Regions from separate parts of the Paenibacillus sp. PDC88 genome, predicted to be linked through region 2. Evidence: riboswitches for the same ligand, from Rfam matches in the RefSeq annotation. Region 2 holds a riboswitch; the other holds the start of a gene.

Region 1 (4,678 bases), on a different contig from region 2:
TGTTCGCAGCGGTTATCTGTTACAAAGCTACAGCAGCGCTGTGCTGTTGATCATATCCTGGCTTATGTATAAATACAACTTCGGATTCAGCTATCCATATGATAAACTTAAGCTTAAATTTGAATATGCTATTGTTACTGCTCTAATGCTCATATTCTTGATTCTGATCTCTTACATCCTCTATATGAATCAGATCTGGCTTAATATTTTGTTTTTTGCCTTGAACCTAGCTTGCTTTTTGTTCTTTGAAATTCAAGAACGCAATTCAAGCAGATCACATTCATCATAGAATCTAACGCTTTGCATCCATAATCAACAATGACCCTATCATAAAGCAGGTGAAATATGTCTTCATCCTCTATTGAAATCAATCCGCTCCTCTGCCCTTTGTGCCACAAGTCTAATGAGTGTGCCTATGCAGCCGGGAAGCCTTACACGGAATGCTGGTGTATGAGTCGGTCTGTTCCACAGGAACTGCTGTCACGTATTCCGGACGAGCAGAGACGCAAGGCATGTGTGTGTGAAGCCTGTGTAATTGCGTTTCATGCCAGGGGAACGGATAAAGCCTGAACCCCTTGGCCTATCTGAAATTGCATTCAATGAATTATTTTGGTTACAACCTTTGCGGCAAGTAAACGTTATATTGAATATATACTTAAACTTTCTGGGAGGTTATCATGACGAAGACGCAAGTAATGAGAACACACTCACCATCTAAAGTCAAAAGTACTTATGTTACTGTCTCATCCATCCTTCTCGCCTCTGCGTTCATTCTGTGGCCCAATGTACCTTCTGCTATATCTCCATCTACAAGCATTTCGTCAGAGTCCGATCAATACAGCCCGCTTCAAATTACATTTCCGCTTGATAAATATGCTATGGTGATGAGCAGCGTTCCTGGATTCCCCATCGAAATAAGGGAAGAAAACACCTCATTTCCGCTAACCGTTACAGCTTCTTCAGGTAAATTACTGGTTATGGATGGTTCGACGGGCACACAGGTGAGGTCATCAGGAACATCCCTTGAGGTGAAGCAGGCCAGCATCATTTATTGGTCCCCTCTTGCATCTCCACCCGTAAAAGAAACTACCATTACGGTAACGAGCCGAGCTCTTCGCTCGAATTCAGCTGCGGGGTCTGCTTCTGTCCACATCGTGCAAGATCATGATGGCTTCTACAAAATTAATTAACCCCATGAGATTCGTTCCACGAGAAACATTTTTTTCACAAATAATCTAAAACTAGGTTTAGTTATGACTATAGGTTATAAGACGACATCATATAAAAAGAGCTGACCTCCCCTATAAACAGGAAGATCAGCTCAAACAATCTAAATAATTTCGTCATATATTATAGAATCGAATCAAACTTCTACTCTTCAGTATGTGCACGATAAGCATCTGCATCCAGCAGTTTAGCAAGAGCAGCCTTGTAATCTCCACTCAGCTTCACTTCAATCATCCAGCCATCGCTATAAGGTGCAGCATTCACAAGCTCCGGCTCGTCTTGAAGCTTATCATTTACACTGATAATCGTTCCGCTAACTGGGGCAAACAAATCAGATACGGTCTTAACCGATTCAATCGTACCAATACTATCATCACTATTAATGTCCGTTCCTACTTCAGGCAGCTCCACAAACACAATATCTCCCAGCTGATGCTGAGCAAATTCAGTAATTCCGATACGTACCGTATCTCCTTCTAACGTTTGAACCCATTCATGCTCTTCACTATACAACAAACCGTTAATTACTTCGCTCATGATCTCGTCAGCCTCGCTTTTTCAAAAGTTAGAATTGTGTTTCTTCTCTGGTTCCTGCCCTTTTTCCACCCATAGCGTAAAACAATCCTTATCACAATGTCAAGATTGCTAACAAAAAATATGTTTTATGGATATACTCCTTGACTTTTCGGATTTAATCACGTATTAATGTAGTATAAGCGTTAGATTGAGCGGAAGAGTTCGCTATTTCCGAACATTCTAGCTCGTTAAGCGGTTGAACGTAAAGGGAGAGATTACCGCAGGATTCTTGTTCTGAGCTTCTGAGCAAGGGACATTTTCCGCATGGTAACGCCGAAGGAGTAAGCCCATTGATAAGCAAAGGGTGAATCTCTCAGGCAAAAGGACTTTTACCGGACGCGACTCTGGAGAGCATCCATAACCGTTCGCCTGCTTACTAGAAGCGAACGTTGTTAATAAAAGGATCACCCAAGGGGAAACTCGTGAGCATTGCATACGGGGTAACTCTCAGGTACCAAGGACAGAGCCTAAGAAGAACACATGCTTTATTTGCGTGTATTTTTCTTTGGCCTGTCCTTTTTCTTTTTCCAATCGCCCTTTTTCCCTTTTCCTATTATTTATCCTGATGATTATTCTTCTTCATTCCTTCTATTTAACTACAGCCGGAAGCCGGCTTTTGACGAGGTGAAAATTATGTCCCAATTATTGAGAACACCGCTTTTCCCTCTTTATGAACAATATCCAAATGTACGCTGTATCGATTTTGGAGGCTGGGAGCTCCCGGTTTCCTTCAGCGGTATCCAGAAAGAGCATGAGGCTGTTAGACAGCAGGCCGGATTATTCGATGTATCCCATATGGGCGAATTTCGAGTAGAAGGCGAGAATGCAGCCAACTTCCTGCAAGGAATGCTGACAAATGACATATCCCTGCTCGAAATTGGTCAGGCACAGTACACACTTATGTGCTATCCCACAGGTGGTGTAGTGGACGACTTGCTCGTGTATAAGCGCAGCGAGCATTTGTTCATGCTTGTAGTGAATGCATCCAATATTGATAAGGATTGGACATGGCTGCAAGAACATCTGCCTGCGAACGTACAGATGGTGAATGAATCGAATGCAACCGCTCTGCTGGCACTGCAGGGTCCAAAGGCAGAGGCTATATTATCTAAAGTGACAGATGTGAACCTTGCTGAACTTGGTTCTTTCCGTTTTGTCGACGGAGCAGAAGTGAGCGGAAGCACCGTTATTCTCTCACGCACAGGATATACCGGTGAGGACGGCTTCGAAATTTATGTCAGTGCCGATGACGCTCAGAAAGTATGGCTTGCACTTATGTCCGCTGGCGAAGATGAAGGATTGCTTCCTATCGGGCTTGGTGCGAGAGATACACTTCGATTTGAAGCTAAGCTTCCGTTATATGGACAGGAGCTCTCATCAACGATTACACCGCTCGAAGCCGGTCTAGGGATGTTCGTGAAGCTGGCAGCTGGTGACTTTATCGGTCGGGATGCACTGGTGAAGCAAAAAGAAGAAGGCCTGACCCGAAAGCTCGTCGGAATAGAGATTACAGACCGCGGTATTCCACGAGCTCATTATCCGGTCTTTGCTGACGAAGAACAAATCGGCGAGGTAACAACAGGTACCCAGTCGCCTACCCTGAAACGCAATCTGGGTCTTGCACTGCTGGATATCCGGTTTACAGAACCAGGCACCACGGTTGATGTCGAAATCCGGGGCAAACGCCTCAAGGCAGAAGTGATCAAAACCCCATTCTATAGAAGACCAAAACCTACAGCCCAAGCGGCAAAAGGAGCGAATTCGTAATGACAAATCGTTATCTTCCGATGACGGAACAAGATCAGGCGGAAATGCTGGCAGCAATCGGAGCTGAAACGATAGAGGATCTCTTCTCCGACATTCCTGAAGAAATCCGCTTTAAAGGCGAACTCCCTGTTTCATCCAAGCTGGACGAATATGCACTCACACGCCATATGACCCGTCTTGCCGGACGCAATGTGAACGCAGATACACATGCAAGCTTTCTCGGCGCAGGTATCTATGACCATCATGTACCTTCTGTCATTAACCATGTCATTTCCCGCTCCGAATTCTATACCGCTTATACGCCTTATCAGCCCGAGATCAGCCAAGGCGAGCTGCAGGCGATTTTTGAATTCCAATCCTATATTTGCGAGCTTACCGGAATGGCTGTCGCCAATGCGAGTATGTATGATGGAGCAACCGCTTTTGCAGAGGCGGGTAATCTGGCTGCAGCTGCAACGCGCCGGAAGAAGCTGGTCGTATCGAGCACCGTACATCCGGAATCCCGCCAGGTACTTGCGAGTTATGCACATGGTCTGAATCTTGAAATTGTAGAGATTGGTTATCAAAATGGTGTCACTGATATGGAAGCACTCGCTGCTGCAATCAGTGAGGATACGGCTGCGGTTATGATTCAAAGCCCGAACTTCTTCGGCAGTGTAGAAGATATCCAGGCTGCAGCTGACTTGATTCATCCCAATAAAGGACTTCTCATCGTCAGTGCGAATCCAATTTCACTCGGACTTCTGGAAGCACCGGGTAAGCTTGGTGCAGATATCGTTGTTGGTGATGCTCAGCCGCTAGGGATTGCAGGCTCCTATGGCGGTCCTACCTGTGGATATTTTGCTGTATCCCAGGCCCACATGCGCAGAATTCCTGGACGGATTGTCGGTCAAACGACGGATCGTTATGGCAGACGAGGCTTTGTACTGACTCTGCAGGCTCGTGAACAGCATATCCGCCGCGAAAAAGCGACCTCCAATATTTGTTCCAATCAGGCCCTGCTTGCACTAAGTGCATCAGTCTATATGTCGCTGCTCGGTAAACAAGGCATGCTTGATGTGTCGGAGCTTAATTTGCAGAAGAGTCATTATGCCAAGCAGACATTAGC
Region 2 (4,678 bases):
TTGTCTACAGCCTGTTTCATTTTATTTTACTGCTAGGTATGGCGCTGGACTCACAGGAGGTTGTGTTTATTCGCAGTACCCTTAAGATGTCTGAGCTGGAATACGGATTGATTGTCAGTCTGACAGGAGCAGGAAGTGTCGCCGGAGCATTTCTGAATTCAATCTTAGCAAAATGGATTCCAGTCAAACATATGCTGGGAGGGGGAATGCTGCTTGTATCTGCAGGGTATCTGATCTTCTCCATCTCGAATTCATTCGTATGGGCTGCAGCTGGTTTCATCCTACTGGGCTTTTTCTCGTCTTTCTCCAATACGGGTCTGGCGACCTTTTATCAAAATAATGTTCCTGCAGCCATGATGGGCAGGGTAACAAGCATATTCGGCCTGATGGTTAGTCTGCTTCAGATAGCTGCTATTATAACGTTTGGTGTTATTGCCGAGCTCGTGTCGCTGCGTTACGTCTATTTTACAGTATCGATCGTGCTTGTCCTTCTATCGTTGTTGCTCTGGTTAATTAGTCTTCAGCGTTCGAGAGGCGGCTATTTCGATGAAGACAAGTCACAGATTAGATTGTAGGACAGACTAACATGAGCGTATGCAATGGCATTAACAGGGGTAGAAGTATAAGCGAATTAGAAAGAATGCGCATAATATATGATCAGAACAAGAGTGAATATTATCTGAATTCAATACTGCTGTGTAAGGAAATATAACGCAACTCATTTCTATACCAGGCCTCTTCGTTACTTTTGTTGACATGCGGTCAGCTTATCGATTAATCTGTTTATAGTAAATTTATAATTTCAAATAAGTTCAAAATGAATAGAACAGCGGATGAAGATCAATGGGAGAGATCGCGTGGGGAAACCACGGGACACCGAAGGAGCAAGCTGATAAGCACCCGGCTTATACAGCAGAATCTCTCAGGTAGAAGAACCTTGATTCGACGCAACTCTGGAGAGAGCCGATGCGCCGCCAAAGGGGTAAGTGAGAGTGAGGGCGGATTTCGATGCGCCGGCCACTTCTGACGAAACTTTCAGGTACCAGGACAGAGAGAGGGGATTACACCCTTACTCTGTCCTTTTTTGCGTGGAAGAACGGATATTTCTGCACAATATAAGATAGAACAATACGAAATGGGGAGTTATGATGACAAGGTTCAAGGATGTATTCTCAATTATCGGACCGGCAATGACGGGACCGTCCAGCTCCCATACTGCAGGGGCTGTTAGACTTGGGCGTATCGCCAGGCAGTGGCTTGGAACGAGACCAGAAAAAGCAAAAATGATATTATACGGCTCATTTGCCGACACTTATACCGGACATGGAACAGATCTGGCGCTGATCAGTGGACTGATGAATATGGCTACCGATGATGAGCGGATACCGAATGCAGAGGAATGGGCTGAGAAGCTGGGAATGGAATATGAGTTTGTCACGAGTGGTCTTCCGGCGGCACATCCGAATACCGTCAAATTTGAGCTGTCTGCAGGCGAACGGGCTTGTACGATGGTGGGAGCCTCTATTGGTGGAGGAAACGTTACCGTCTCTTTATTGGATGATTTTCGTGTGCAGCTGACAGGTGATTTTCCTGCGGTGGTATTGAGACACTCGGACAAAGCCGGAGTCATCGCTTCGGTAACATCTGCGATAAGTGAGTCCGGTGTTAACATTGGCTTCATGCAGGTCGATCGTAAGGGCCGGGATGGGGAAGCACTGACAGCGATGGAGACAGACACGATACCGGCCTCTGACGTGCTCATCAGGCTGAAGTCTCTGCCTCATATTTATGATATCAAGGTCATTGATTTGAAGAAGGGGGACGATACGGATGCGGTTTAAGCACTTAAAGGATCTGAATGCAATCTGTACGGCAGAAGGCAAGACACTAGCTGAGCTGATGATTGAAGAACAGGTGAAGGAGACCGGAACACCAGAGGCTGAGGTTGTGAGGCAGATGTCGGATTACTATCAGGTCATGAAGCAGGCTGTGAATAAAGGGATGAACGAGGATACAACCTCGCGCAGTGGACTGACGGGTGGAGACGGCCAGCGGGTCCGCCATTATTTGCAGAACAATCAGAGCTGCTCGGGTGACGCCTCTACACTTGCTATGGCCTATGCGCTTGGTGTGTCGGAAGTGAATGCTTCCATGGGAAGAATTGTGGCAACGCCTACGGCGGGTTCGGCAGGCATCATTCCCGGTGTATTCGTAAGTGCACAGGAGCGTTTTGGCTGGGAAGATGAGCATATGGTTAATGGCTTATTCTCTGCTGGGGCCATTGGTTATGTCATTGCCAACAATTCCTTCATATCGGGTGCCGAGGGAGGATGTCAGGCAGAAGTCGGATCAGCGATCGGGATGGCAGCAGGGGCAATGGTTGAGCTGCGAGGCGGAACACCGGAGCAGGTCGTGCACGCGGTCGGCTTAGCTCTGAAAAATACACTTGGATTGATCTGCGATCCGGTGGCAGGGCTGGTTGAGATTCCGTGTATTGTACGAAACGGATTGGGGGCAGTTACAGCGCTTGCAGCTGCAGATATGGCCCTCGCAGGGGTGCGAAGCGCGATTCCTTCTGACGAAGTCATCGACGTCATGCTTGAGGTGGGGAGCGCAATGCCGAGTCGGCATCGGGAGACCGCACAGGGCGGACTTGCACAGACGCCAACGGGCAAGAAGCTGACGAAACAGCTGGCAGACACGAAGAAGGAAAAAACCAAGCCTAAGAAAGCGGTAGATGAAGCTTAATGAGGTGGATTCAAGAGTTGAAGCATACTGGTGTAAATTCAGGAGCCTAAGAATATGGAACGGTTAAATCCACCGTGTGCCAAGGAATATACCGAGCTCCACTGTGGTGTATCTCTTGTGTAACACTGCAAAATATAAAAAATGCCAAGACGATGTATAGGGGAATCTAATTCATTTGAAATCCCTATTTCGTCTTGGCTTTTTTACTTGTTCTTATTACGCTTGGTTAAATATTTCACTGAGCAGCTTAATCGAATGTAATCTTGCCTGATGATCATAGATCGGGCTGGTTACAATGAACTCATTAGCGCCGGTTTGCTTCAGCATTTGATTCAATTGATCACGGACACTGTCCTTATCTCCCATGACAGAATAGCGGAGCTGTCCTTTTACAATGGCTTTCTCTTGCATATTCCAGTCCAGTTCGTCAACGGGAGGCTGCATGAGACCGAAGCGCCCACGGATCATATTGAGGAATTGCTTCTGATGTGAAGTCGCAAGCTTATGGGCTTCCGCATCTGTCTCTGCCACAAAAGCGTTCAGAGCGACCATAGCATAAGGCTCCTCTAGCACTTCTGAAGGCTGGAAGTTGTTATAGTAGTAATCCAGCGCAGGCAGCAGATAGTCTGGAGCGAAATGGCTGGCAAAAGAAAACGGGAGACCTTTGCGAGCCGCGAGCTCAGCACTGAAGCCGCTTGACCCGAGCAGCCAGATCGGGATGTCGAGTCCACGTCCTGGATATGCATGCACCTGCATTGATGAGGTCGAGGTCGGCTTAAAATAATGCTGCAGCTCCTCAAGGCGCTGCGGGAAATCCTGACCGTCACTTCCTGGTCCGCGGCGAAGCGCGCGAGATGTCAGCTGGTCAGAACCTGGAGCGCGTCCAAGGCCAAGATCAATACGTCCCGGATACAGAGATTCAAGTGTACCAAATTGCTCTGCAATAACGAGAGGGGCATGGTTCGGCAGCATAATACCGCCAGAGCCGACACGAATACGCTTCGTCCCGCCTGCAATATGTCCGATGACTACAGAAGTTGCGGAGCTTGCAATCCCCGGCATGTTATGATGCTCGGCCAGCCAGAAACGGTTATATCCAAGCTCGTCTGCATGCTGAGCCAGCTCAAGGGAGTTCTTCAGCGCACTGCTGATGTTGGACCCTTCTGTTACTGTCGCCAGATCCAGAATGGAGAAGGGAATCTCCTCTAATTTCTTATGGGTTGTAGATTCAGTAGTCATTGATTTGTAGTAAGCCTCCTTGTAGTTAAGATGTATCGTTAATCTTTCGAGATAAGGCACAAAAAGAATAGCATTTCCATTATATCATAAATTATAGATATGTGGATTTTGTCTGGATTCATATTAGTTATGTGTAAGATGGGGCTCTGGCATGCATGTAAAAAAGCCAGCTCCATATAGCGGAGCCGGCTTGTTTATCACAAATAGAATTCAGTTCATCAAGAAGAATTAAACGATAGTGTATCCGCCGTCAATCGGTACCATAGCACCGTTCATGAATTTGGCCTCATCAGAAGCGAGGAATACAGCTAGATCAGCAACTTCTTGGGCTTGACCGAAGCGATCCAATGGAATCTTGTCGGTAGGACGAGTCTTGAGCATCTCTTCTGTCATTGGAGTAGAGATTGTACCCGGGCAAATCGCATTGATCTTAATATTGTGCTTGCCATACACTGCCGCGAGATGCTTCGTATAACCAATCACTCCATGCTTGGATGCAGTATAGGCTGCGCCTCCCATCTGGGCAACGAGTCCAGCAATAGAAGCAATATTCACGATGGTTCCTTGTTTACGTTCGATCATATGAGGCAGTACTAGATTGGAAATACGGAAGATGGCTTTGAGATTAATATCGAACATTAAGTCCCATTGTTCTTCAGTCGTTTCCAGACTGTTCGTATACTTGTCAAAG

Evidence for each region. A riboswitch is a leader RNA that binds a small molecule or an ion and turns the genes downstream of it on or off. The one in region 2 is predicted to bind glycine.
Region 1: linked by a shared signal. The riboswitch ahead of gcvT (glycine cleavage system aminomethyltransferase GcvT) and the one ahead of sdaAB (L-serine ammonia-lyase, iron-sulfur-dependent subunit beta) in region 2 are both predicted to bind glycine.

Annotation. Positions count from the first base shown of each region.
Region 1 is NZ_FNNT01000004.1:82,923-87,600, reverse strand. Features, by position in the region: gene BLW49_RS13735 (hypothetical protein) at 1-289, shown strand, start outside; gene BLW49_RS13730 (cysteine-rich CWC family protein) at 346-570, shown strand; gene BLW49_RS13725 (hypothetical protein) at 678-1,190, shown strand; gene gcvH (glycine cleavage system protein GcvH) at 1,372-1,764, opposite strand; glycine riboswitch at 2,000-2,142, shown strand; gene gcvT (glycine cleavage system aminomethyltransferase GcvT) at 2,437-3,570, shown strand; gene gcvPA (aminomethyl-transferring glycine dehydrogenase subunit GcvPA) at 3,570-4,678, shown strand, end outside.
Region 2 is NZ_FNNT01000005.1:302,564-307,241, reverse strand. Features, by position in the region: gene BLW49_RS17255 (MFS transporter) at 1-575, shown strand, start outside; glycine riboswitch at 835-947, shown strand; gene sdaAB (L-serine ammonia-lyase, iron-sulfur-dependent subunit beta) at 1,146-1,841, shown strand; gene sdaAA (L-serine ammonia-lyase, iron-sulfur-dependent, subunit alpha) at 1,831-2,748, shown strand; gene BLW49_RS17240 (LLM class flavin-dependent oxidoreductase) at 2,965-3,987, opposite strand; gene BLW49_RS17235 (SDR family NAD(P)-dependent oxidoreductase) at 4,216-4,678, opposite strand, start outside.